DNA from 2 places in the Listeria grayi genome. Region 2 is predicted to be linked to the other one. Evidence: riboswitches for the same ligand, from Rfam matches in the RefSeq annotation. Region 2 holds a riboswitch; the other holds the start of a gene.
What was found. Region 2 has a riboswitch for thiamine pyrophosphate ahead of thiT (energy-coupled thiamine transporter ThiT). Riboswitches for the same ligand answer to the same signal wherever they lie in the genome.
Positions count from the first base shown of each region.

Region 1 (12,692 bases), 260 kb from region 2:
AAGAAAAAGCCAGTTGAACCGATTGGTGTCGTTTTTCAAGAGTTCCACCTCTTCCCACATTTGACAGTGTTGGATAATATTATTTTAGCGCCGCAGCTGGTCGGCAAACAATCGAAGCAAGAAGCCAAACAAGAAGCAGAACGCATCTTGGCGTTGCTTGGGCTGGCAGATAAAAAAGAACATTTGCCATTCCAATTATCTGGGGGACAAAAGCAGCGGGCTGCGATTGCCAGAGCTTTGGCGATGAAACCGAAAGTGCTTTGCTACGATGAACCGACTTCTGCGCTTGACCCGGATCTGAAGGGGCACGTGGAAAAATTGATTTTAGATTTGAAAAAAGAAGGCATCACGCAGATCGTCGTTACCCATGACCATGACTTTGCGAAAAATATCGCGGATCAATTGATGGAAGTGGAACCAAAAGGATGATAAAGGAGCAAATCATATGAAACGCAAATATTACCTGCTACTCATTCTGACACTACTTGCAGTCTTGCTTTCTGCCTGCAGGATCGCCGGTAGTGATAGATGGACAGCGATAAAAAAAGAGAAAGAGATCGTTGTTGGCTTAGATGATACTTTTGTGCCAATGGGGTTTCGTGATAAAAAAGATAAGATCATCGGCTTTGACGTCGATCTCGCAAAGGCGGTTTTCAAAGAATATGGCATTAAAGTAAAATTCCAGCCGATCGACTGGACGCTCAAAGAAACCGAATTGAAAAACGAATCGATCGATTTGATCTGGAATGGCTATACAGTAAATAAAGAACGAGCGGAAAAAGTAGCTTTTTCGCAGCCGTATATGAAAAATGAACAAGTGCTAGTGACACTCAAAAAGAATAACATTCGCTCCTTTGCAGGAATGAAAGGCAAACTATTAGGTGCCCAAAATGGTGCCAGCGCCCTTGATGATATGGCGAAGCAGCCGGAAGTGCTGACAAATATCATCAAAAATAAGCAGCCAGAACTCTATGACAGTTTTAATGATGCCTTTATCGATCTGAATAACAATCGGATCGACGGGCTGATCATTGACAATGTCTACGCGCGGTATATTATCGCCAAACAAAAGAACCGGGCGGATTACCGAATCATTACCGGCGGCTTTAAACCAGCAGATTTTGCAGTAGGTATGCGCAAAACAGATAAAACGCTGCAGAAAAAAGTCAACCAGGCGTTTGACAAGTTATATAAAGAAGGAAAAATGCAGCAGATCAGCAAAAAATGGTTTGGAAAAGATGAAATATCCAAACAGCCTGAAAATTGACAATTATCATTGTTTGTTTTACAATATTTCCTATTATCGATTGCGTCTAAGTTGGAGGAATGAAAAATGGAAAAAGAACTGATCGTACGCGGAGCACCGCAAGAATTTGTATGCGAAACGGGGGCATGGCAAACGTTGCCCCGTCACTTAGAACGTCGTGGATTGCAGCGCATCCTTGTCTTAAAGGGAACGAAATCATGGGAAGTTGCCGAACGCTTTTTCCCAGAACTGCCAAATTACACGGTAGCTTTTCACACATATCAAGGTGAAAGCACGTATGAAGAACGTGACTTTTTAGTAGAAAAAATAGCTGAGGAAAACTGGGAAGCAGTTGTTGCAGTTGGCGGTGGGAAGATAACTGATCTGGCAAAAGCGGCCGCTATCGTCTCGAATAAGCCTGTTATTATTTTGCCCACATTAGCCTCTACTTGTGCAGCTTATACCCCGCTTAGTGTTATGTACTCGCCAGAGGGAAGTATGATTCGTTATGATGTTTTCCCCCGCAGCAATGGTCTTGTTCTACTTGATCCAGAAGTGATCCTCCATTCACCGAAAGAACTACTGATCGCCGGTATTGGCGACACGCTTGCAAAATGGTACGAAGCCGATGTTATCATTCGTCAGCTGGAGCAAAAACCAGTCGAAGTCGAAATTGCTCACTTTACTGCGAAATTATGCCGCGATAATCTTTTGCAATATAGCGAAGCAGCTCTGACAGCAATGGAAGCAGGCGAATTGAATGAAGCATTTGTGAAAATCGTAGAGACAAACATTATGGTTGGTGGAATGGTCGGCGGATTTGGTGACGATTACGGTCGCTGTGCTGGTGCGCATTCGATCCATGACGCGTTGACGATCTTACCGGAAACGCATCATCTCCTCCATGGAAACAAAGTAGCCTATGGTATTTTTGTGCAATTAGTTTTAGAAGGCAATTGGCAAGAGATCGATACGCTACTGCCGTTCTATCAATCCTTGCAACTTCCAGCAAGCCTTGTAGATCTTGGCTTAGCAGAGCTTCCAGAAGCGAGATTAGCAGAAGTGGCAGAGCGTGCAGCTTCCGAACACGAAACGATCCACTTGATGCCTGGTAAGATGACTGCGGATAAAGTGTTGCAAGCGATCGATCAATTAGAGATCTTTATGGAGAAAAAAAGGATCCAAGTGTGAAAAAAGCTTCCTTATGCGAAACGACATAGGGAAGCTTTTTTATTATTTACGAAACATTGCATTTTCATCAAAAAAGCGTTATTCTAAAACAGAAGATAACTAAAAACAATAAATCGCTAGGGGCGCTATTTAGCTGAGATAATCGAGAGATTGGTCCCTTTGAACCTGATTTGGTTAGCACCAACGTAGGGAAGTGAGTGGATATAGTTGCTAAATAGCTGTCTAACCGCTTTCCTTTGTCTGGGAAGTGGTTTTTTTGTTGCCTAAGGAGGAAGGAAAATGATTCAACCAGCACTTTTAACAGCATTACGAAAGCAGAATCCACTTGTGGTTTGTTTGACAAATACAGTCACGATCAATGACGTGGCAAATGGATTACTTGCCATTGGCGCTTCGCCAGTTATGGGAGATGAAGTAGAAGATGTCGTGCAAATGGTGGCGCATGCCAGTGGACTTTTGATCAATACGGGCACACTTTCCGGTGGTAATTTTGAGATGATGAAGGCAGCAGCTGAAAAAGCAAATGCTAGGCGTATTCCAGTTGTGTTAGACCCGGTCGGGATCGGAGCAACTGCTTATCGTAAAAATTTCAACTTACAATTACTGCAAGCGATCCGGGTAGATGCGATCCGCGGAAATGCCGGAGAAATCGCGGCGCTCGCGGAAATAGAGTGGCAAAGTAAAGGTGTAGATGCGGGAGAGGGAGATCATGAATCAGTAGTGGCAGCAGCGAAAAAAGTCGCGCAGCAGTATCAGACGCTTGTAGCGATTAGCGGCGTGTCTGATTTTATAACGGATGGCAAACAAGTCGTTCGGATCGATAATGGAACGGCGCTATTTCCGAAGATGACCGGTTCGGGCTGTTTATTTGGCGGGATCGCAGCAGCTTTTTTAGCAACGGAAAATTCACTGACAGCGCTTGAAACCGCAGCAGCAACATATGCGATCGCTGGAGAGAAAGCAAGTGAGATCGCCGAAGGACCAGGAAGTTTCCGCTTGCAACTAATGGATGCACTTTATCAACTTAATGAGGCAGATGTGAAGACCCAAGTGAAAATGGAGGTCGTTACAAATGGTTGAAACGTATCCACAAGCATTAACGATCGCCGGATCTGATAGTGGTGGCGGTGCTGGAATCCAAGCAGATTTGAAAACTTTTCAAGAACGATTGGTATTCGGTACCAGTGCGATCACTGCAGTCACTTCTCAAAACACACAGGGCGTGCAGGCTAGCTATACATTGCCAAAAGATGTCCTTATTAGTCAGCTGACCTCGATCTTTGCTGATTTCGATATTCGAGCAGTGAAAACGGGTATGCTGGCAGATACAGAAACGATGCAGGCAGTCGTGCAATTCGCCCAGCAGCAGTCACTTCCGCAACTTGTGATCGACCCAGTAATGATTGCTAAGGGAGGCGCTTCCCTATTAGCGGCAGATTCCATTCAAACTTTAAAAGAACAGCTAGTGCCGCTTGCTACTGTGCTAACGCCTAATCTTCCCGAAGCAGAAGTTTTGGTAGATGAAAAGCTTCCTACGCAGTCCGCCATCCAGAAAGCGGCCCAAAAGTTACAAGCGCTTGGAGCGAAAAACGTTGTTATCAAAGGTGGACATCGTTTAGATACCGAAGCAGCAGAAGACTTTGTTTTGCTGGAAAATGGCAAATCATTCTGGCTTTCGAGTGTTAAAACCGAAACCGTTCGGACGCATGGAACAGGCTGTACATTCTCTGCATGTATTGCAGCCGAATTAGCCAAACAGGCGGATGTCGAAGCCGCGATTCGAACAGCAAAAGCATTTATCACGGCAAGCATTGAGCAATCGATCGAAGTAGGACACGGCCATGGTCCAGTCAATCACTGGGCTTATCGAAAGGAGGAATAGCCATGCGAGTGACAGCCTCAGATCTAAAGTTGTATTGGATCGCTGGTACGCAAGATCTGGCAGCAGGGCAATCCTTGCCAGACATGCTAGAAGAAGGAATCAGAGCAGGCATAACGGCATTTCAGTTCCGGGAAAAAGGTGCCGGAAGTTTGGAGTCAAACGAAGCAATCATCGAATTAGGAAAAACACTGCGGGAAATCTGCCGTATGCATGCCATTCCATTTATCGTAAATGATGATGTCGACTTAGCGATCCAGTTGGAAGCAGATGGGATCCATTTGGGTCAATCGGATTACGCGGTGGAAAAAGCATTGCACGAACACGCGGATCGGTTTTCTATTGGTTTATCTTGTCACTCACTGGCTGAGGTGGAAAAAGCTAACCAACTGCGGCAACTTGCCTATTTAGGTATCGGACCAGTTTTTCAAACGATTTCAAAGGCAGATGCAGAAGCTGAATTAGGGCTAAATGGTCTACAGCAATTGGTAGCAGCAAGTGATTATCCTGTCGTTGCGATTGGAGGCATCTATCCAGAAAATGCGCGGGCGATCTTGGCGCAGGGAGTTGCCGGATTATCATTTATTTCGGCACTAGTTCGCTCGACAGATAAAAAACAAACCTTACATCAGTTAGCTGGAACTACTGATGATTCAGGAAAAATTTCTTGATAAACTGGTAAAATAATTTTTCAGTCGGCGATAATTGGCGTTTTTTCGTCACAACTAAGCCGACAGAACGACGCAGTTCTTTATTTCGGAGCGGAAGCGCTTTGGTGTCTTTGAAAATGGTACCATCCAAGATCATTTCTGGTAAAATACTGATGCCAAGCCCCGCTCCAACAAGCCCTTGAATCGTATAAAAATCTTGACTTTGGAAAGCAATATCAAGCGATATTGCTTTTTTTTCGGCTGCTGTGGTCACGATTTTGAATAAATCAAAATTGGGTGGATACAAAATGAATTTTTCAGCTGCTAACTCTTCCAGCGAGACATTATAGCGATCTGCCAACGGATGAGTTGCGGGGAAAATCACTTTCAACTTTTCATCGAAAAATTTCACTGCTTCTACGGAATCATCTGTTTCCGGGACGGGAGATAAGAAAGTGATATCGATTTCACCATCCAATAACAACTGTTTCAATTCGGCATTAGATCCCTCGACAAAATGATAGGTCACATCTGGATACTCTGCTCGGAAAGCAGAAATAACAGCGGGCAATACTTTTGAAGCAAGTGAATTGGGCAGACCGATCCGGACGGACCCCTTCGTTGGATCAGAATACTCGGTTACGATCGCTTCTGCTTTGAGCAGTTCATTGTATGCGACTTTGACTTGATTCAGAAAATCCTCACCAACGGTTGTCAGCTGCATGTTTCGACCAACTCGGTCAAAAAGCTTGATCCCAAGTTCTTCTTCTAATTTTGTTATCTGCCTGCTGACGGCAGATTGCGCAACGTGTAAATTCTCCGAAGCCTGAGTCATATGTTCAAAACTTGCGACCTCCATAAAATACTTCAATTGTCTAAGTTCCATACCTACACCTCGATTGTTCTCAATTTGATATTGTTTTATTCTATTATATATATTGTTTAGATAAATGAAAAGGACTAAAATGGAAACTACAAATAATGTCAGCTAATTAATGAGGGTTGAATAGTCAGTTTATTCAATCAATTATTTCGATAAATGGCTTTGAAAGAGGAGGAACCCCTAATGAAAGTAACGAATTTGCCTGAAAAACACGGTTTGTATGATCCGAGCAGAGAACATGATGCGTGCGGCATCGGTTTTGTTGCTAATATTAAACACCGTGATTCGCATAAAATCGTTGAGCAAGGCATCCACATGCTTTGTCAGTTAAAGCACCGTGGCGGTGAGCTTGGCGGCGATACTGGGGACGGAGCAGGCATCCTCCTAGAGATCTCGGATTCTTTCTTTCGTCATGTTTGCCTTGAAATGGGTATCGAATTACCTGCCAAATACACGTATGCAGTCGGTATGTTTAACTTCCCCCAAGATCCAGCACAGCGGGAATTATTGATGGCAGAGGCGGAGAAATTGATCCAGCAAGAACGGCAGCATTTCTTAGGGTGGCGTAAAGTACCAACGGATGCTAGCAAAGTTGGAGCAGGAGCGCGGGAAACGGAACCAGCGATCTACCAATTATTTGTGGAGCAGGAGCGCGGACTAACGGAGCGGGAATTTGAGAAACAGCTTTATCTCATCCGCCGTCAGATCGAAAATTTTGCGGCGAATAGCAAAGCAGTGACAGAAGTATTTTATATTCCTAGTCTTTCGACACGTACGGTTATTTTCAAAGGGATGCTTACACCAGAACAAATCGACCGCTATTACTTGGATCTTGCGGATCCAGCGTATACCTCTTCCTTTGCGTTTGTGCATTCCAGATTCTCTACAAATACGTTTCCAAGCTGGGAACGCGCACATCCTTACCGCTATCTTGTCCATAATGGCGAGATCAATACCCAACGCGGCAATGTCAACTGGATGAAAGCAAGAGAAAAACGTGCCGCATCCAGTCTGTTTGGCGATGACTTGGCAAAAGTTATTCCAGTTATCGATGAAAACGGAAGTGATTCCGCGACCTTAGACAACGCCTTGGAATTTCTCGTGCAGACCGGCCGTTCATTGCCACACGCAGCAATGATGCTTATCCCGGAACCATGGGATAAAAATCCAAACATGCTAGATCCCAAACGAGCTTTTTACGAATATCACAGTATGCTGATGGAGCCGTGGGATGGACCAACTTCGATCTCATTTACAGATGGCCGGGTTATCGGTACGATTTTAGATAGAAACGGGCTTCGTCCAGCACGCTATTACGAAACCAAAGATCACACGATCATCTATTCTTCCGAAACAGGCGTTGTACCTGTAGAGGCAGAAGAAGTGATCCGCAAAGAAACTGTCGGCGCTGGAGAAATGCTTTTCATCGATTTAGAGCAGGGGAAATTGATCACAGATAAAGAAGTAAAGATGCATTTGACGGCTGCTAAACCTTACCGAGAATGGCTAAAGGCGGAATTAACAGAGCTAGCAGATCTTGCGAAAGAAGAGCCAAGCGAACAAGCAGAGCTTTCCAAATCAGAACGTTTCAAAGAGCAGCGGGCGTTTGGTTATACGCAAGATGAGCTCAATAAGATCTTGATTCCAATGGTCACAGAGAAAAAAGATCCAATGGGAGCAATGGGCTATGACGCACCACTCGCTGTACTATCCCAGCGGCCCCAGCTATTGTTCAATTACTTCAAGCAGCTGTTTGCGCAAGTAACCAATCCACCAATTGATGGTATTCGGGAAGAAGTCGTGACTTCTTCGATGACGCTCTTGGGAGACGAAGGGAACATTTTAGAACCCTCTGCAAAAAATGCACATCGAATCAGATTGGCAACGCCTGTTTTAAAGCGCGCTGAATTTCAAGCACTGATGGAGCAGAATGTTTTTACCAAAAAAACTCGCAAAATAGCGATCCATTTTTCTGAAAAAGAGCGTGATCAATTAGAGGCGAGGCTGCAGGAAGTATTTGAGGAAGCGGCGAAAGCAATCCGAGATGGCGCCGAGTTGCTTGTACTTTCCGACCGCGGCGTGAATGATGACCGGATCGGGATTCCTTCGCTGTTAGTAACCAGCGGTCTACATCATTATCTCGTTCAGCAAGGATTACGTACCAAAGCAAGTCTTGTTTTGGAAACAGCAGAGGTCAGAGATGTTCATCATCTTTCTTTATTAGTTGGTTATGGTGCCGATGCGGTTTATCCATATTTGGCTATCGATACGATCGCAGGTTTGATCGACGAACAGCGGATCAAAGGTTTTACCCTTCAAGAAGCAGAACAACGCTATGCTGAAGCACTTACGGACGGCATGCTGAAAGTAATGTCAAAAATGGGTATTTCGACAGTACAAAGCTATCGTGGGGCGCAGATCTTTGAAGCGATCGGGATCAGTGATGCTGTGATCAATACCTATTTTCCAGGAACAGCTACACAAATCGGCGGAATCCCGCTCAAAATCATTGCCCAAGAGGCATGGCTCAGACATCGCGAAGCTTTCCATGATATCGGCTATCAGTCGTTCACACTGGATACTGGCGGTGAATATCAATGGCGGTCTAACGGCGAATATCATGTCTATAATCCATTAGCCATCCATTCTCTTCAACAAGCAACGCGGGAAAATAACCGCGAGACATATGATCTTTATGCGGACTTGATGCAAAATCAAAACAGTGCCTTTCTAAGAGGTTTATTAACGTTCAAAAGCGACCGCCAGCCGATCCCAATCGAGGAAGTCGAACCAGCTGAAGCCATCTTCAAACGCTTTAAAACTGGTGCGATGTCATATGGATCGATCAGTCAGGAAGCACATGAAGCATTAGCGATCGCAATGAACCGGATCGGCGGGAAAAGTAATAGCGGTGAGGGCGGCGAAAATCCAGAGCGTTTTGTCAAAGACGAAAACGGCGATTGGCGTAGAAGTGCTATCAAGCAGATTGCTTCAGGACGTTTTGGTGTTACCAGTCATTATTTGGTAAATGCCGAAGAATTGCAGATCAAAATGGCACAAGGGGCTAAACCAGGTGAAGGCGGACATCTCCCTGGACAGAAGGTCTATCCGTGGATCTCAAAAACACGTGGCTCTACGACAGGCGTGGGACTTATTTCGCCACCGCCGCATCACGATATTTATTCGATCGAAGACTTATCGCAACTTATTTTCGACTTGAAAAATGCTAACCACGAAGCTCGAATCAATGTCAAATTGGTATCGAAAACGGGGATCGGTACTATCGCAGCCGGGGTAGCAAAAGGCCTTGCTGATGTCATCTTAGTAAGTGGATATGAAGGTGGAACAGGAGCAGCGGCGCGGACAAGTATCCGTCACGCTGGTCTGCCGTGGGAGATCGGCCTTGCCGAAGCCCATCAGACATTGCTATTGAACGGTCTGCGTAATCAAGTCGTTGTGGAAACCGACGGCAAACTGATGACCGGGAAAGATGTTTTAGTTGCTGCCATGTTAGGAGCCGAAGAATTCGGTTTCGCAACCGCTCCGCTCGTAACACTTGGCTGCGTCATGATGCGTGTCTGTCACATGGATACCTGTCCAGTCGGCGTCGCGACCCAAAACCCGGAGCTGCGGAAAAAATTCGGTGGTTCTCCAGATTATGTCGTGAATTTCTTCCAGTTTGTAGTACAGGAAATGCGGGAAATGATGGCAGAAATGGGAGTTCGCTCACTAGAAGAGTTGATTGGACATAAAGAATATTTGACCACACATGAACGGAAGGACAGTCATTGGAAAGCTAAATATATTGATTTCAGCAAGATGTTGTATCAAGACGATTTCTATAAAAATCAAATCCAGTATTGTACAAAACCACAAAATCATAAAATCGACCAAACATTGGATATGCGAGAACTTGTTCCATTGATCCAACCAGCTTTAGAAACACAAGCAAAAGTGACGGGGACATTTGCTGTTCGCAATATTGATCGAGCAATCGGCACCATTGCTGGTTCTTATGTAAGTAAAAAATTCGGAGCAGTCGGTTTACCGGAAGATACGATCGAACTTGATTTTATTGGTTCTGCTGGTCAAAGTTTCGGAGCTTATGCCCCGCGCGGTATGACACTGAGAGTCCATGGCGATGCAAATGACTACCTTGGAAAAGGACTCTCTGGGGGGAAACTGATCGTCAGTCCCCAAAAAGAAACACCGATCGATCCACATGAATCTGCAATTGCAGGAAATGTTACTTTTTATGGGGCGACTGGTGGAGAGGCTTACCTCCATGGCAAAGCGGGTGCTAGATTTGCTGTTCGTAACAGTGGTGCAAAAGTCGTGGTAGAAGGAATCGGCGATAATGGCTGTGAATATATGACAGGCGGCGTGGCAGTCATTCTTGGCGAGATCGGAAATAACTTTGCCGCTGGGATGTCCGGAGGGGAAGCATTCATCTATGCACCGGAACGTGAACGCTTTGTGATCAAAACGAATCATGAAATGGTCCGTATCCGCAGTGTAGAAAAAAAGCGTGAGATCAGATTGCTGAAAGAATTGATCGAAAATCATTATCGCTATACGAAAAGCAACTTTGCAAAACAACTGCTCGCAAACTGGGAAGCAGAACTTAAAAACTTCGCTTACGTGATCCCGAATGAATTTGAACTAATGCGTGACCGAATCGAGACGTTAGAAGCAGAAGGAAATGAACACGACGCTGCGGAACTACAAGCATTTTATGAGCACAAAGACGGCAAACTACTTACAGGTGCAGGAAAATAGAAAGGAGTGATAACCATGGGAAAAGCGACAGGATTTATGGAATATGAGCGTATTCCATCGCCCACAAGGAAACCGCGGGAACGTGTGCGTGACTGGCTCGAATATAGTTTACCGATGCCAGAAGCAGACTTGACTGTCCAAGCAGCTCGCTGTATGGACTGCGGTGTTCCATTCTGTAGTGTCGGAATGGAAATCAAAAATGGCGTTTCTGGTTGTCCGCTCCATAACCTTATCCCTGAGTGGAATGACGCGGTTTATCGAGGCGACTGGTATGAAGCGCTACAAGCTCTTCTTAAAACGAATAATTTCCCGGAATTCACGGGACGGGTTTGTCCTGCCCCCTGTGAAGGCGGTTGTACTGTAGCAATCTCCGAACCGGCTGTTGGCATCAAGTCAATTGAAAAAGCTATTATCGATAAAGGCTTTGAAATGGGTTGGATCAAACCAGAGATCCCGAAACATCGGACCGGAAAACGGATTGCTGTCATTGGCTCAGGCCCGGCAGGCTTAGCATGTGCGGACCAATTAAATAAAGCAGGTCATCTGGTAACCGTTTTTGAAAAAAGCGACCGGATCGGTGGGTTGTTGATGTACGGCATCCCAACAATGAAATTAGAAAAAGAGCAAGTGACAAGACGTGTGCAACTGATGGAAGCAGAAGGCGTACAATTCCAAACAAGTGTCAATGTCGGCGAAACGATCAGTTATGATGAATTAAAAGCTACCTATGATTCGATCGTTCTGGCAACTGGCGCAAGTAAGCCACGTGATATTTCTTTACCAGGCAGAGATGCGGACGGCATCCATATGGCGGTACCGTATCTTACGCAAAGTATTCGTGATAATTTAGAAAATGACGGTAAGCAGACTCTTTCGGCAGAAGGCAAACGCGTGATCGTTATCGGCGGCGGAGATACAGGTGCTGACTGCGTGGCTACAGCATTGCGGCAAGGGGCAAAAAGCATCCACCAATTTGGTCTAGCAGGAAGACTTCCAGAAGACCGAACAGGAAAAAATCCATGGCCGCAATATCCAAAAGTCTTCAAGATGGATTATGCCCACGAAGAGGCAGCTAATGTGTACGGTAAAGATCCGCGTGAGTATTTAGTCAGCACGACATCATTTGTGAAAGATGACAATGGCACATTGATCGGACTTTATACGGTGGACGTGACCATGAATGAAGAAGGAAGCAATAGACGTTATACGCCGGTAGAAGGAACAGAACGTTTCTGGGAAGCAGATATGGTACTGATCGCTATTGGTTTTGCAGGTGCGACTGACGATATTTTCAGCAACTTTGGCGTCGATAAGACAAAACGGCACACCATCGATGCAAGAAAAGGATTTTACCGAACAAGCGAAGAAGGCGTATTTGCTTGCGGCGATGCCCGTTATGGTCAAAGCCTTGTCGTAACCGCAATTGCAGAAGGCAGAGAAGCAGCTCGGGAAGTAGATTTTTATTTGATGGAAGAAACATTTTTACCATGAAGTAGCGCATAAAAAAAGTACTAAAAAAGATCAAAATCCTAGATTTTGATCTTTTTTGATTCTTTGTGCAAGCTAAGCTAATAATGGGAGGTAATTATATCCTAAAATCCAGAATCATCGCTCAAATTAAAGAACGTGATAATCTTCGGAAAATGGTATAATATTCTTCAGCAGTAAAGTGAAAAAGATGGTGGCTAATCCTGAACAAAGGGGTGATGCCAATGGTTTTTAATGGTCTGACTCCTGGAAAGGGTTAATCATGTCTGTGTATGAAGCAATGACTTTTGCAGTAGCTTTTGCTGCCTTAGTCGTTCTAATACTGGACTTCCATAAGCCAAAAAAATAATCATCTTTACGCTTTAGCAGAGTAGGAAAGATGATTATCATTTATTCTATTAAGCTACCGTCTTTTTAACGGTGCTGCTGAGAGGGGGCTATGTTAGCGCATAGCTCTCTCTTTTCATATTCATAGTAGCACTTCTACTCTCAAGAAGCAACAGCGAGAATCATTTTTCGATGAATTGTCTATAAAAAATGGATTTGAAGCTTCTATTTGAAAAGAAGCAACAAATC
Region 1 is NZ_LR134483.1:1,119,934-1,132,625, forward strand. It holds gene EL241_RS05370 (amino acid ABC transporter ATP-binding protein) at 1-429, shown strand, start outside; gene EL241_RS05375 (amino acid ABC transporter substrate-binding protein) at 446-1,267, shown strand; gene EL241_RS05380 (iron-containing alcohol dehydrogenase family protein) at 1,334-2,437, shown strand; TPP riboswitch at 2,546-2,646, shown strand; gene thiM (hydroxyethylthiazole kinase) at 2,717-3,517, shown strand; gene thiD (bifunctional hydroxymethylpyrimidine kinase/phosphomethylpyrimidine kinase) at 3,510-4,319, shown strand; gene thiE (thiamine phosphate synthase) at 4,322-4,987, shown strand; gene EL241_RS05400 (LysR family transcriptional regulator) at 4,959-5,852, opposite strand; gene gltB (glutamate synthase large subunit) at 6,033-10,628, shown strand; gene EL241_RS05410 (glutamate synthase subunit beta) at 10,644-12,119, shown strand.
Region 1: it holds a riboswitch for thiamine pyrophosphate, as region 2 does, so the genes downstream of both, thiM (hydroxyethylthiazole kinase) here and thiT (energy-coupled thiamine transporter ThiT) in region 2, are expected to answer to the same signal.

Region 2 (12,692 bases):
GCTTATTATGCGCAAAAACATGTAGGGATAGCTTCACCGCACCTATCTGTTTAGCTCTTTGTTCTAGGCAGGTCATGGCTTCTGAACCATATCCTTTGTTTCGATAATCAGCGATAATCAAGAAGTCATAGATAAATGCTGCTTGGTCTTTGTAATGTAGCCATATGTGACCAATTGGAATATTGGAGCGGTGGATCGTATATAAATACTCGTTAGGTGTATCAATTCCTTGAGGTAATAAATCAGCAAATGCATCGTTTGCTAATCCAATTGCCTCGTCTTTCGTCCAAGTTCCAGCTGTTATTTTATCAGCCGCATAATCAATAACCGCATTTGATAGGTAATTCGTATATTCTTCTCTGGACATTTGTTGTAACGTCAGCATGACGTAGCCTCCTTTTCTGTATGAAAAATGACTTAGGGATGTCCTAAGTCATTTTTTTATTTCCACCAAGCTTTCCTTCCTGCCCTGTCACTTCTAAAACATCTAAGAAGAACATTACCACAGGGATGCCGACAATCAATCCCCATATCCCAAAGAAATGTTCACCGAAAATCAAAATGATGAATGTATAAAATACAGGCAGGTTTGTCTTTGCCGACATCAATTTCGGGTTAAGGATATACGATTCGATCGCGTGGATCACCACGATCAAAATAATCACATAAATAATATATTTGATGCCACCGATCGAAAACCCAACGATTGAAAGCGGGATCAATGATAAAACTACGCCGGCGACAGGTATCAATCCGAGTAAGAAGATCATGATCGATAGTGTAAGCAGTTGCGGGAAGTGAAGGAACCATAAGACGATCGTTGTCAGCACACAGTTGACTAATGCGATCAAAAATTGTGCTTCGATGACTTTTCCGAACGTCCGTACAAATTTCACGCCAAAGAATTTCATTTCTTCATAAATAAAAGCGATCTTGCTCGTTTCAAATTGTTTTGTGAATACTAATAGGTGTTCTCTGCCAAGTGAAAAGAACAGGCTCAACATCAGTGCGATAAAAATGTTCATCATTACCGTTCCCGTGCTTTTCAGCGAACTGAGCAGGAATGTAAAACCTTTATCTGTATATTTGGTGATATTGAAATCATTCCCCATTTTTACGATGTAATCAATGATTTGGTTATTACTTTTAGTTGTAAAGAAAGCATTCCCGAATTTAATCAGCTGATTCAGCTGTTCAATGATGATCGGAACATACTTGACAAGCAGCAACGTCAGACACACAACGATCAGCGCATACAAAATAATAACGATGATCGGTCTGTAGATCGACACGCGTTTTAAAATAAAGTTTTCTAACCGCGTGATCAAATAAGAGAAAATAAAGGTCATCAAAATAATATCAATCATGCTCCTAACTAGATAGAGCACGAATACTAATAGTAAAAACACTAAAACACGTGTAACACTTTTCTGCTTCACAAATCGAATTAAATCATTCACTCATTTGGCCTCTCTTCTCCGATGATTTTAACTTCCGTTTCTAAAATAACGTCAAATTTTTCTTTTATTACTTTTTGAACGTGATGAATGACATCCATATAATCTGTGGCGGTCGCATGATCTACGTTCACGATGAAACCAGCATGCTTTTCGGAAACTTGCGCTCCGCCGATCTGCAAGCCTTGCAAGCCGGCATCTTGAATCAATTTCCCAGCAAAATAACCAGGTGGCCGCTTAAAGACGCTTCCACACGATGGATATTCCAGCGGTTGCTTGGCTTCACGCAGTGCCGTTAATTCGTCCATTTGTGCTCGAATGACAGCCATTTCGGCAAGCTCCAGCTGGAAAACAGCTTCCAAAACTATATAATTTTTATTCGCGATCGTACTGTTCCGATAACTCGCCGTCAAGTCCTCTTTCTCCAAATGAAGCAGGTTCCCAGATTGATCAAGCACCGTTGCTTCCACTAAAACTTGACTGATCTCGCCGCCGTACGCCCCAGCATTCATATAAAGTGCTCCGCCGACTGAACCAGGGATCCCACAGGCAAATTCTAGGCCGCTGAGACTCTCATTGCAGGCAAATTCCGATACAGCAATGATTTTCGCACCACTACCGGCAATGACCTTTGTCCCTTCTCTTTTGATAGAAGAAAGCAAGTCAAAATGAACCACGATCCCTCTGATGCCTCCATCTCGAATAACAAGGTTAGAGCCATTGCCGATGACAGTAAGCGGGACATCATGCTGATCGATCAAGGCAATCAATGCTTTTGCTTCTTCCATATCACGCGGCATCGCAAAAAGATCTGCTTGTCCACCTGTTTTTGTATAACTATATTTAGCCAATGATTCCTTCTCTTTCAAAGGCATTAAAGGAAATTTCGACTGTAGCATTTCCGCAAATTTTTTCATATCCATTTGTTTATTTCAAACCTTTCTTTCTAGTTGCTATGTAGCTTAGTTTATTGTAACATGTAAAATTATAAATAAAAAGAAACATCAATGGTTTACCTCGCGATTCTAGGTGTAAAAACTAAAAAAGAGGGTAAAAGAACGAAGTGACTTACGCGCACGACACGCATTCGTTTTATACGAATAAAATCCATTCCATACAGGAGGTGCAGCATGATTAAATTTGAAGATGTTTCTAAAACCTATAAAGATGGCTTAGAAGCAGTAAAAAACATCAATCTTGATATCAAAGATGGTGAGTTTTTTGTGTTTATTGGTCCTAGTGGCTGCGGAAAAACGACGACACTGAAAATGATCAATCGACTCAATAAACTGACAAAGGGAACCATTTACATAGACGGCAAACGAATCAGTGATTATGATATTCACGAATTACGCTGGAATATCGGATATGTATTGCAGCAAATCGCACTTTTTCCACATATGACTATCGAAGAAAATATCGCGATCGTTCCGGAGTTGAAAAAATGGGATAAGAAAAAAATCCAGGAACGCATCACAGAACTGCTCGACAGCGTTGGCTTAGAACCGGAAAAGTACCGTCACCGCAAGCCAGCAGAATTATCTGGTGGCGAACAGCAACGTGTAGGCGTGGTTCGCGCCCTAGCAGCTGATCCAGATATTATTTTAATGGATGAACCATTCAGCGCGCTTGACCCGATCTCTCGTCAAAAGTTGCAGCAAGATATTTCTGATCTGCAAAAACGAATCAAAAAAACGATTGTGTTTGTTACTCATGATATGCAGGAAGCAATCGCGCTCGGCGATCGGATCTGTTTGATGCAAGATGGCGAAGTAGTACAGATCGACACGCCCGAAGAAATCTTACGTCATCCGGAAAATGAGTTTGTTCGTAATTTCTTGGATTCCGGTAATGCACATAGCCAATCTGTCTTGGGAAGTAGCTATACGGTTCAGGATCTATTAGATGAAAACCTGCATTTATCCTACCAAACAGATGACGGTAGCTTGTATGTGAATGCTTCTGATAGCCTTGATTCACTGATTCAAACTTTAGCAGACACAAAATCGATTCCTGTAAAAGATGCAGACGGCAATTTTATTGCCACTGTTACAAATCAGCACGTCTTGCGCTTCCTATCGATCGTGATGGAAAGGCAAGGTGAGCATGTATGAATAGCTTTTTAAATACGTTAGCGGATCGTAAAGGAGAGCTTCTGACAGCATTACTCCAACATGTGCAGATCTCCTTCATTGCTCTTTTTATTGCTGTTATCATTGCTTTGCCGTTAGGAATCTATCTAGCACGGCATCAGCGAATCGCAGAACCAATCATTCAAGTAGCAGCGATTTTGCAAACGATTCCCTCGCTTGCTCTGTTAGGTCTATTGATTCCATTAGTCGGCATCGGCATTTTACCAGCCATCATTGCGCTGTTCATTTACGCGCTACTACCGATTTTACGAAACACATATACCGGGATCAAAGAAGTCGACCCGGCGCTTGTCGAAGCCAGTGAAGCAATGGGGATGAACCGTAGTAAACGGTTGTTCAAAGTTCAGCTGCCCCTTGCAATGCCCGTTATTATGGCCGGTATCCGCACAGCGATGGTACTCATCATCGGGACTGCTACACTTGCTGCCTTGATTGGCGCTGGTGGCCTTGGGGATTTGATCTTACTTGGTATTGACCGTAATGACAACTATCTGATCCTCCTCGGTGCGATCCCGGCAGCTTTACTAGCAATCGTTTTTGACGCGATTTTGCGTTATTTAGAACGTGCTTCTTTCAAAAGTACCATTATTACAGTAATTGTTGCAGTCCTATTAGCTGCTTCTGTCATCGCGATCCCCTATTTTTCCGGACAAAAGAAAGAAATTACGATTGCCGGCAAATTAGGCGCGGAACCAGAGATCTTGATCAACATGTATAAATATGTGATTGAAGACGAAACGGATCTGAAGGTGAATGTCAAACCGAACATGGGTAAAACAAGCTTCTTGTTTAATGCACTCAAATCCGGAAATATCGACATTTATCCAGAATTTACCGGAACAGTCTTAGAAACTTTCTTACAGGAAAAAGCAAAATCACGGGACGAAAAAGCAGTATATGAACAAGCACGAGATGGGATCGCCAAGAAATACGATATGACTTATTTGCCTCCAATGAAATATAATAATACGTATGCACTAGCCATCTCTCCTAAATTTGCCAAAGCTAATAAGATCGAGAATATCAGTGATCTAGAAAATGTAACGGATCAACTGAAGGTCGGATTCACACTCGAATTCAAAGATCGCGGCGATGGTTATAAAGGGATCGAAAAATTATACGGCATCCACTTCCCTAATATCAAAACGATGGAGCCGAAATTGCGCTACAATGCCTATAAGCAAGGCGACATCAACTTACTGGATGCTTATTCTACGGATAGCGAGATCAGACAATACAAACTAAAAGTACTACAAGACGATAAGCACCTCTTCCCTCCTTATCAAGGAGCACCATTGATGCTTACGAAGACGATCAAAAAATATCCAGAACTCAAAAAACCATTGTCCAAACTCAGCAATATCATTACAGACGATGAGATGCGTCAAATGAATTATGAAGTCAATGTGAATGGAAAATCTGCCAAAGAAGTGGCAAAAAACTTTCTTGAGAAAAAAGGGATTATCAAATAGAACATAAAAAACGCTCTGCACTTGGCAGAGCGTTTTTTATTTGCGAACTAATGCTTTTACTTTCGCGATATCCGGTTTATAGAACTTCACGTAATTACCGAATTCTTTTTGGAACTCGGAGATTCGGGCTGCCTTAGAACGTTCCTTATCCAGCATTAAGTTTTCCTCTAAACGAGGGACTAATGAAAGGATATGATCAAAAACAAGGCCAGCGTTGGTATCACTAAGTAGCGTCAGCAACTTATTAAGCTCTCGTCGCTTGGCAGCCGGCAGTTGTTTTTGTTGCTCTGCGGTCCACTTTTGCAATGCTTTGCGCAAGGAGCGGTAATCCTGCAAGTAAATACTTTGCGCATAAGCAGAAGTACCAAAAGCAATTGCCAAGTCTTCAGCTGCTTCCCAATCTTCACTGGTGATCTTTTGTTGCAGTTTTATTTTTTCATTTAATAAGGAAATATCTTCTTGATAGACATCCATTTTACATTGCTGCTGATCAAACACATGTAGCATCGTCTTTAAGGCATCCGCTTTTGGCTGGATTTTTTCATCAAAAAGCACTTGTTCTTCTAAGATCGCGGATTGAACTTCGATTTTTTCTGCGATACTACTGTCTTTTTCTTTTACAAGAGCCAAACGCTTCCGCAAGTATTCAAAGTAAAAGTAATATTTTTGAAGTTGGAATAATATTGCTTCTGTTTCTTTTTCATCGGCAGTCTTCCCTGATTCATGTTGGATCACAATGCCACTGATTTTACCTAAGGTCGTATAAATAGTGACTTGATAGCCACCATTATCTGTGTAGAGTAGATATGGCAAAGTATGCTGTTGTTCTAATAATTTTTTCGCTTGTTTCGGCAACCGGTAGGTCATCTCATCATCACTCCTATGCGAAGCTATTTATACTCTTATTATAAAGGAAAAAAATGAAAATTTCGAGAGAAAGTCATAAGAATCTTACTTAGTTTACATAATATTATTATGTTATTCAAAAGAAAAGGAAGTGGTTTTAACCACTCCCTGTTTGAAACTATTATAGAACTTCCTGCATTTTTTTCTTCTTCGTTTTCACGGGGCTAAGAGCACGCTCTAGCCATCCTAACAGCAAGTCGGTAATAATGGCCATCAATGCTGTTGGAAGTGCGCCTGCGAGGATGATCGCCGTTCCGTTGGTAGCATTTGTACCGCGAACGATGATATCCCCTAATCCACCCGCACCGATAAATGTACCGATCGCTGCGACACCAATTGCAACTACAAGTGCATTTCTAATACCAGCCATCATAACGGATAAAGCAAGCGGCAGTTCGATCATCCGCAATACTTGGAATTTCGTCATCCCCATAGCTTTTCCGGATTCTAATAGCGCATTATCAACGTTTTGGATACCGGTATAGGTGTTTTTAAGTATTGGCAACAAGGAGTACAAGAAGAGTGCTACCACTACCGTTGTTGTTCCGAGACCCATAATCAGCATTAGCACTGCTAACATTGCTAGTGCCGGGATCGTTTGGATGATATTAGCAAATTGGATCACCCAGTTTGCCAGCCTTTTATGTCTAGCAATGTAGATGCCTACTGGAATGGCTATGATCGCGGCAAATAAGACACCGTAAATACTCATTAGAAAGTGACGCCAGAATTCAAATGCGACATATGATCCATTCGTTTGGTAATAATCGATCAGTTGTTGTAAAGTATTCATTTGTTATTGCCCCCTTCCTTGTCAAAGTAATTGTTTTTCTCTAAAAACTCTTTTGCGACAACGGAAGGTTCTTTTAATTTGCCATCTGCTTCATAATTCAAGCGCTGCATTTCTTCAGTAGAGATCTTACCTTTCAACTTGTTGATGATCTTGGTCAGTTCAGGATGTTTTTTCAAGATCTTGTCGCTTGCCATTGCCGAAGCATCATATGGCGGGAAGAAATGTTTGTCGTCGTTCAACATTTTCAAATGATAGGTCGGGATACGTCCGTCTGTCGAATAACCCAATGCAACATCCATTTGATTATTCTTGAGCGCGGTGTAGATCAAACCGATCTGCATGGGGAAAATCCGTTTGAAAGAAATATTGTAGGTTTTCGAAAAACCTTGATAGCCATCCCCTTTACGGTCGATCCATGAGTTATCGACACCTGCTACTAAATCACTTTGATGTTTTTGCATATCACTTACATTTTTTAAATTATATTTTTCTGCAGTATCTTTTCGTACTAAGAATGCATAGGTATTAGCGAAGCCATAAGAATCAAACCATGTTTGATGACGTTCTTTAAAGCCTTTTTTTACGGCTGCTAATGCTTTTTTAGGATCACTGATCGGTTCTAGTCCAAGCGCTGCTATGTCTGTACCGGTATATCTCGTTGCGGATATATCGATGTCACCTGAGCTCATCGCTTGCTGCTGAACGATGGAAGAACCTAAGTTATTGACAATATCTACTTTTAAATCCGAATCATGTTCGATCAATTGGCTTAAAATATTAGTGATGATCTGTGATTCGGTGGTGCTCATCGCACCTACTTTGATCGTATCTTTTGAACCACCGCCGAGCCCCGGTAAGGAACAACCAGTTAAAAGGACGGCGATCAGCATGATGGGTATGATTGATCGTTTTATAATCTTCATTTTATCTGCCTCCTCCTACCTATTATCCCTGGACTCACGAATTGCCTTCGGTGTCATTCGGTATTCTAATTTTCCAAGTGCAAATTCCACGAGCAATGCCAAAATCGTAACCGGTATGGCACCGCCGAGAATAAGATCCGGACGATATAGATTCAAACCATTGAAAATGAAATCACCAAGACCGCCAGCGCCTATGTAAGATGCAAGCGTTGCCCAAGCAATAATATATACTGCAGATAAACGAATCCCAGCCATAATAACGGAAATAGAATTCGGGATCTCCACATTGACGATCAGCTGCCAGTTAGTCATTCCCATTCCTTTACCTGATTCGATCAAATTCTTGTCGACGCCCTTGACACCGATAAATGTATTTCGCAAGATCGGCAATAAAGCGTAAATAAATAGGGAAACGACTGCCGGTAATGTCCCTACACCCAAGAATGGAATGATGAAAGCCAGGATCGCTAAGGATGGAACTGTTTGCAAGACACTGACGATTCCGATGACTATATTTGCTAATTTTGGCGAGCGTGTCAACATAATCCCGACTGGAACTGCGATCACAATCGCAAGCAAAACTGCTAATAAGGAGATATAGAGATGCTGCCATGTTTGCACAAGCAGACTATGGCCGTTTTCGCGAAAGAAACCAAAAAATGAATCCATTCTTTATTCCCCCTCACTTGTTACTGGAGAGGCATCCTTTGCTTCTGGAATTTCTACTTCTCCCCAAATAGAATCGTAAACAATGTCGACAAGACTTGCTCTCGTTACGATCCCGACCAGTTTTTTCTCATTATCTACAACTGGAACATATTTATAACCGCGTTTCAAGATACGTTGGATCGTATCACGTACTAATGTATCTTCCGTCACAGAGAATACATCTCTTTCCATGATATCGATAACCGATGTAGCTGTGCGACGATTATTATTGATTGCTTCAACGTCGATAAAGCCTTTTAAGTTATGCCGATCATCGACAACAAGTAAGGTATCGACCCGTTTGTCTTTCATGATTTGGATGGCTGCTTGAAGCGATTTATCCGCAGTGATCGAGATCGCATTCGGATTCATGATCTGACCTACTTGCGTCACGTCTGGTCTTGCCTCGATCAAACGTTCTTTCCCGATAAAATCTGCTACAAAGTCTGTAGCCGGATTACGCAATATCTCGTCCGGTGTATCGAATTGGATGATTTCTCCGCTATGCATGATAACAATACGGTCTGCTAATTTCAATGCTTCATCCATATCATGGGTAACAAAAATAATCGTTTTGCCGAGTTCGCGCTGTAAGTTTTTGAATTGTTCTTGCAAGGCATCTCGAGTGATCGGGTCAAGTGCTCCAAATGGTTCATCCATCAAGATCAAGTCTTGATCCGCTGCTAATGCTCTGAGCACACCGATCCGTTGTTGCTGTCCGCCACTTAGTTCATACGGATAACGATCCAAGAATTCTTCTGGTAGATCCACCAATTTGATAAGTTCCTGAGCACGTTCCCGTTTCTTTTCTTCCGACCATTTCAAAAGTTTTGGTACCAGCACAATGTTTTCTTGGATCGTCATGTGCGGCATGAGACCGATCTGTTGGATAACATAGCCGATCGAGCGTCTTAATTTCACCGGATCTTCCTCAAAAATATTTTTGTCATTGATCCAGATTTTTCCTTCTGTCGGTTCGATTAGTCGATTGATCATTTTCATTGTCGTTGTTTTACCACAACCACTAGGTCCAATAAAGCAAATAAATTCACCTTTCTCAATCTCGATGTTCAAATCATTTACCGCTTTTTTACCACCTTTGTATGTTTTTGATACGTGTTCAAATTTTAACACGCCCTACACCTCCCAAGGTCATTTTCTATATAAAACTAAACTACTCTCCCTTAACATGCCCTACTTTCCCCATTTCTAAACAAAAAGGAAAGCTTATTGTGTTTTTATTTTACAATAAGCTTTCCTTTTTGAACTGACTGACCGCTTCTCTATCAAAGGGTTTGCCGTTTTTATAAAAAAGTACTATTTTTTTGAAAAAAATAAGTTTGGTGCTAATTTTATGAGATAACTAACAACGATTCCGGCCACGATCAGAGTGGCTAAAAAGCTCGCTCCGTTCATAACAATGGAGAATAATTGCGCGCTCCAACCTTTAAAGGCATAGGCTCCCCAGAAAATAACGCCAGCTACATAATGCCAAAAGTATTTTGCAAAGCCACCAACAAACATCGATACCCATGCTAGGCTGATTGCTTTTTTGTAGGATTTTGCAACGATGAGATAGCGAATTTTACTCGAATTGATACCAGCAAATGCTACAAATACAAATGCAATGACATATTCAATGACAGCTTGCCATGGAGTCAGGATATACGCTTTCCCAACTACAAAATGCAGTAATCCCCATAATAGCCCCGTGAAACCAGCCGCCCAGAAGCCGCGGCGAATCGCGATCACATAAATCGGGATCATTCCCAGTGAAATCGAAAAACTCGAACCGATGTCGGTCGGTACTAGACTTAAAATAAGTCCGATCGCTGCAAAAATAGCACATTCCAGCAGCACTAACAATCTTTTATTGACCATAAAAAATAAACTCCCTTCTTCTTTTTGCTAAACGCACCCCAGAAGAAAGCAGTTCGATATCGAAATGCTACTTGCCACAATCCCTACGCTCGTACTAACGAACAGGTTCAAAGGGTTAGAACATCAAGTGTTCAGTCTCAGCTTATAAAGCTCCCCCTGTGGTAACGTTTATGTAATTGTCTTACTCGTATCATTATACCAGTATCTCTTCATTTGTAAAGTATCTTACTCGCTTTTATCAAAAAGCTCTCCCCCGTATTTTAGGCGGAATGCTTGTTGTTTTTTCTTCGTCAACTTATAAAATACTAGGCGATAACTGGCTTCGATCAATTTCTGTTCGAGTTCAGCCTCCACTTCGGTCGCGGCGTCATCATGGTAGACGATCGTGATCCAATGCTGCTTATTGAGATGGTAACCCGGCATGATCGAGCGATATTCTTGCATTAGTATCTCTGCTTTGGCAGGATCACATTTTAAGGACATGTATAGTTCCCCCGTCGGCATACGATGAATCAGCGCAAACATCTTTTCGGCAAGCCGCAAGACATGCGTTTCCGCGCCGAATGGGAAGACTTCTTCTGTACCTGGTAAGGCGAGGCATTTATTTGTTTTTTGCAGTAAAAGAATATCTTTTTCCATCTCAAAATCTCCTTTTAACGTTAACAGCTTCAAGTGCTGTACTATTACTATGCACATCTGCTAACAATGCTATGGTGTGCTTCATCTTTTCGCCATCCTTCCATTATCTAACAGCAATTATACCGGAAAACAAGTTTTATAGACAACCGATAAATGACCTTTCTATCATTTACTGGGTTTCTTTGTGCTCTAACTCATGTTAAAATAGAACTAATTGTGCACTTTGTATGGGAGGAAAAACATGTTAACTGTAAATAACGTAGGATTACGCTACGGCGATAAAAAATTATTTGAAGATGTTTCCATTAAGTTTACACCTGGAAACTGCTACGGATTGATTGGTGCTAATGGTGCTGGTAAATCCACTTTCTTGAAAATCTTATCTGGTGAGATCGAATCTCAAGCTGGAAATGTTCACTTGCCATCTGGTGAACGGTTGGCCGTTTTGAAGCAAGATCACTTCCAATATGATGAAGAACTTGTTTTGAATACGGTCATCATGGGTCATGATGTGCTTTATAAAATCATGGAAGAAAAAAATGCGATCTATATGAAAGCAGACTTTAGCGATGAAGATGGTATCCGCGCCGCTGAATTAGAAGGTGAATTTGCGGAACTGAACGGCTGGGAAGCAGAATCAGAAGCTGCTGTTTTACTAAGCGGACTGGGAATCGATTCCAGTCTTCACGATAAACTGATGAAAGAACTTACTGGTTCTGAAAAAGTGAAAGTATTGCTTGCACAAGCGCTGTTTGGTAAACCAGATGTGCTATTACTCGATGAACCTACCAACCACTTAGACATCCGTGCCATTCACTGGTTGGAAGAATTCCTAATCAATTTTGAAAATACGATCATCGTTGTTTCACATGACCGTCACTTTTTAAACAAAGTATGTACACATATTGCGGATCTTGATTTCAGCAAGATCCAGCTGTACGTCGGTAACTATGACTTCTGGTATGAATCCAGTCAATTAGCACAACAAATGATGGGCGACCGCAACAAAAAGAAAGAAGAAAAAATCAAAGAGCTCCAAGATTTTATCGCTCGTTTCAGTGCGAATGCTTCCAAATCGAAGCAAGCGACCAGCCGGAAAAAAATGCTGGATAAAATCACACTGGAAGATATCCAACCTTCCAGCAGACGCTATCCATTCATTCAATTTTCACCGGAAAGAGATATTGGTAACGACTTACTGACGGTAGAGAATCTTTCTAAAACGGTTGATGGCGTAAAAGTATTAGATAATCTAAGCTTTACTATCAATCGAAATGACAAAGTGGCTTTGGTCGGCGATGATGAGCTTGCCAAAACGACGTTGTTTCAAATTCTTGCTGGTGAATTAGAACCAGACGAAGGAAGCTACAAATGGGGTGTTACAACCTCACAAACTTACTTCCCGAAAGACAACTCGGAGTTCTTTGAAGAAAATGATATGAACTTAGTAGATTGGCTTCGTCAGTTCTCTCCTGAAGATGACAGCGAAGCGTTCTTGCGCGGCTTCTTAGGGCGCATGTTGTTTAGCGGCGATGAAGTGTTGAAAAAAGTCCGCGTGTTATCTGGGGGCGAAAAAGTGAGATGTATGTTGTCTAAAATGATGTTATCGCATTCTAATGTGCTTATCTTGGATGAACCTACCAACCACTTGGATCTGGAATCGATCACTTCTTTAAATAATGGCTTGGCAAGCTTTAAAGGTGCAATCCTGTTTGCTTCGCATGACCACCAATTACTACAATCATTGGCAACACGTGTGT
Region 2 is NZ_LR134483.1:1,379,000-1,391,691, forward strand. It holds gene EL241_RS06685 (GNAT family N-acetyltransferase) at 1-385, opposite strand, end outside; gene EL241_RS06690 (AI-2E family transporter) at 429-1,460, opposite strand; gene murB (UDP-N-acetylmuramate dehydrogenase) at 1,457-2,380, opposite strand; gene EL241_RS06700 (ABC transporter ATP-binding protein) at 2,588-3,571, shown strand; gene EL241_RS06705 (ABC transporter permease/substrate-binding protein) at 3,568-5,082, shown strand; gene EL241_RS06710 (hypothetical protein) at 5,119-5,949, opposite strand; gene EL241_RS06715 (ABC transporter permease) at 6,110-6,781, opposite strand; gene EL241_RS06720 (osmoprotectant ABC transporter substrate-binding protein) at 6,778-7,704, opposite strand; gene EL241_RS06725 (ABC transporter permease) at 7,720-8,373, opposite strand; gene EL241_RS06730 (betaine/proline/choline family ABC transporter ATP-binding protein) at 8,377-9,546, opposite strand; gene thiT (energy-coupled thiamine transporter ThiT) at 9,730-10,293, opposite strand; TPP riboswitch at 10,356-10,460, opposite strand; gene EL241_RS06740 (MmcQ/YjbR family DNA-binding protein) at 10,519-10,932, opposite strand; gene EL241_RS06745 (ABC-F family ATP-binding cassette domain-containing protein) at 11,174-12,692, shown strand, end outside.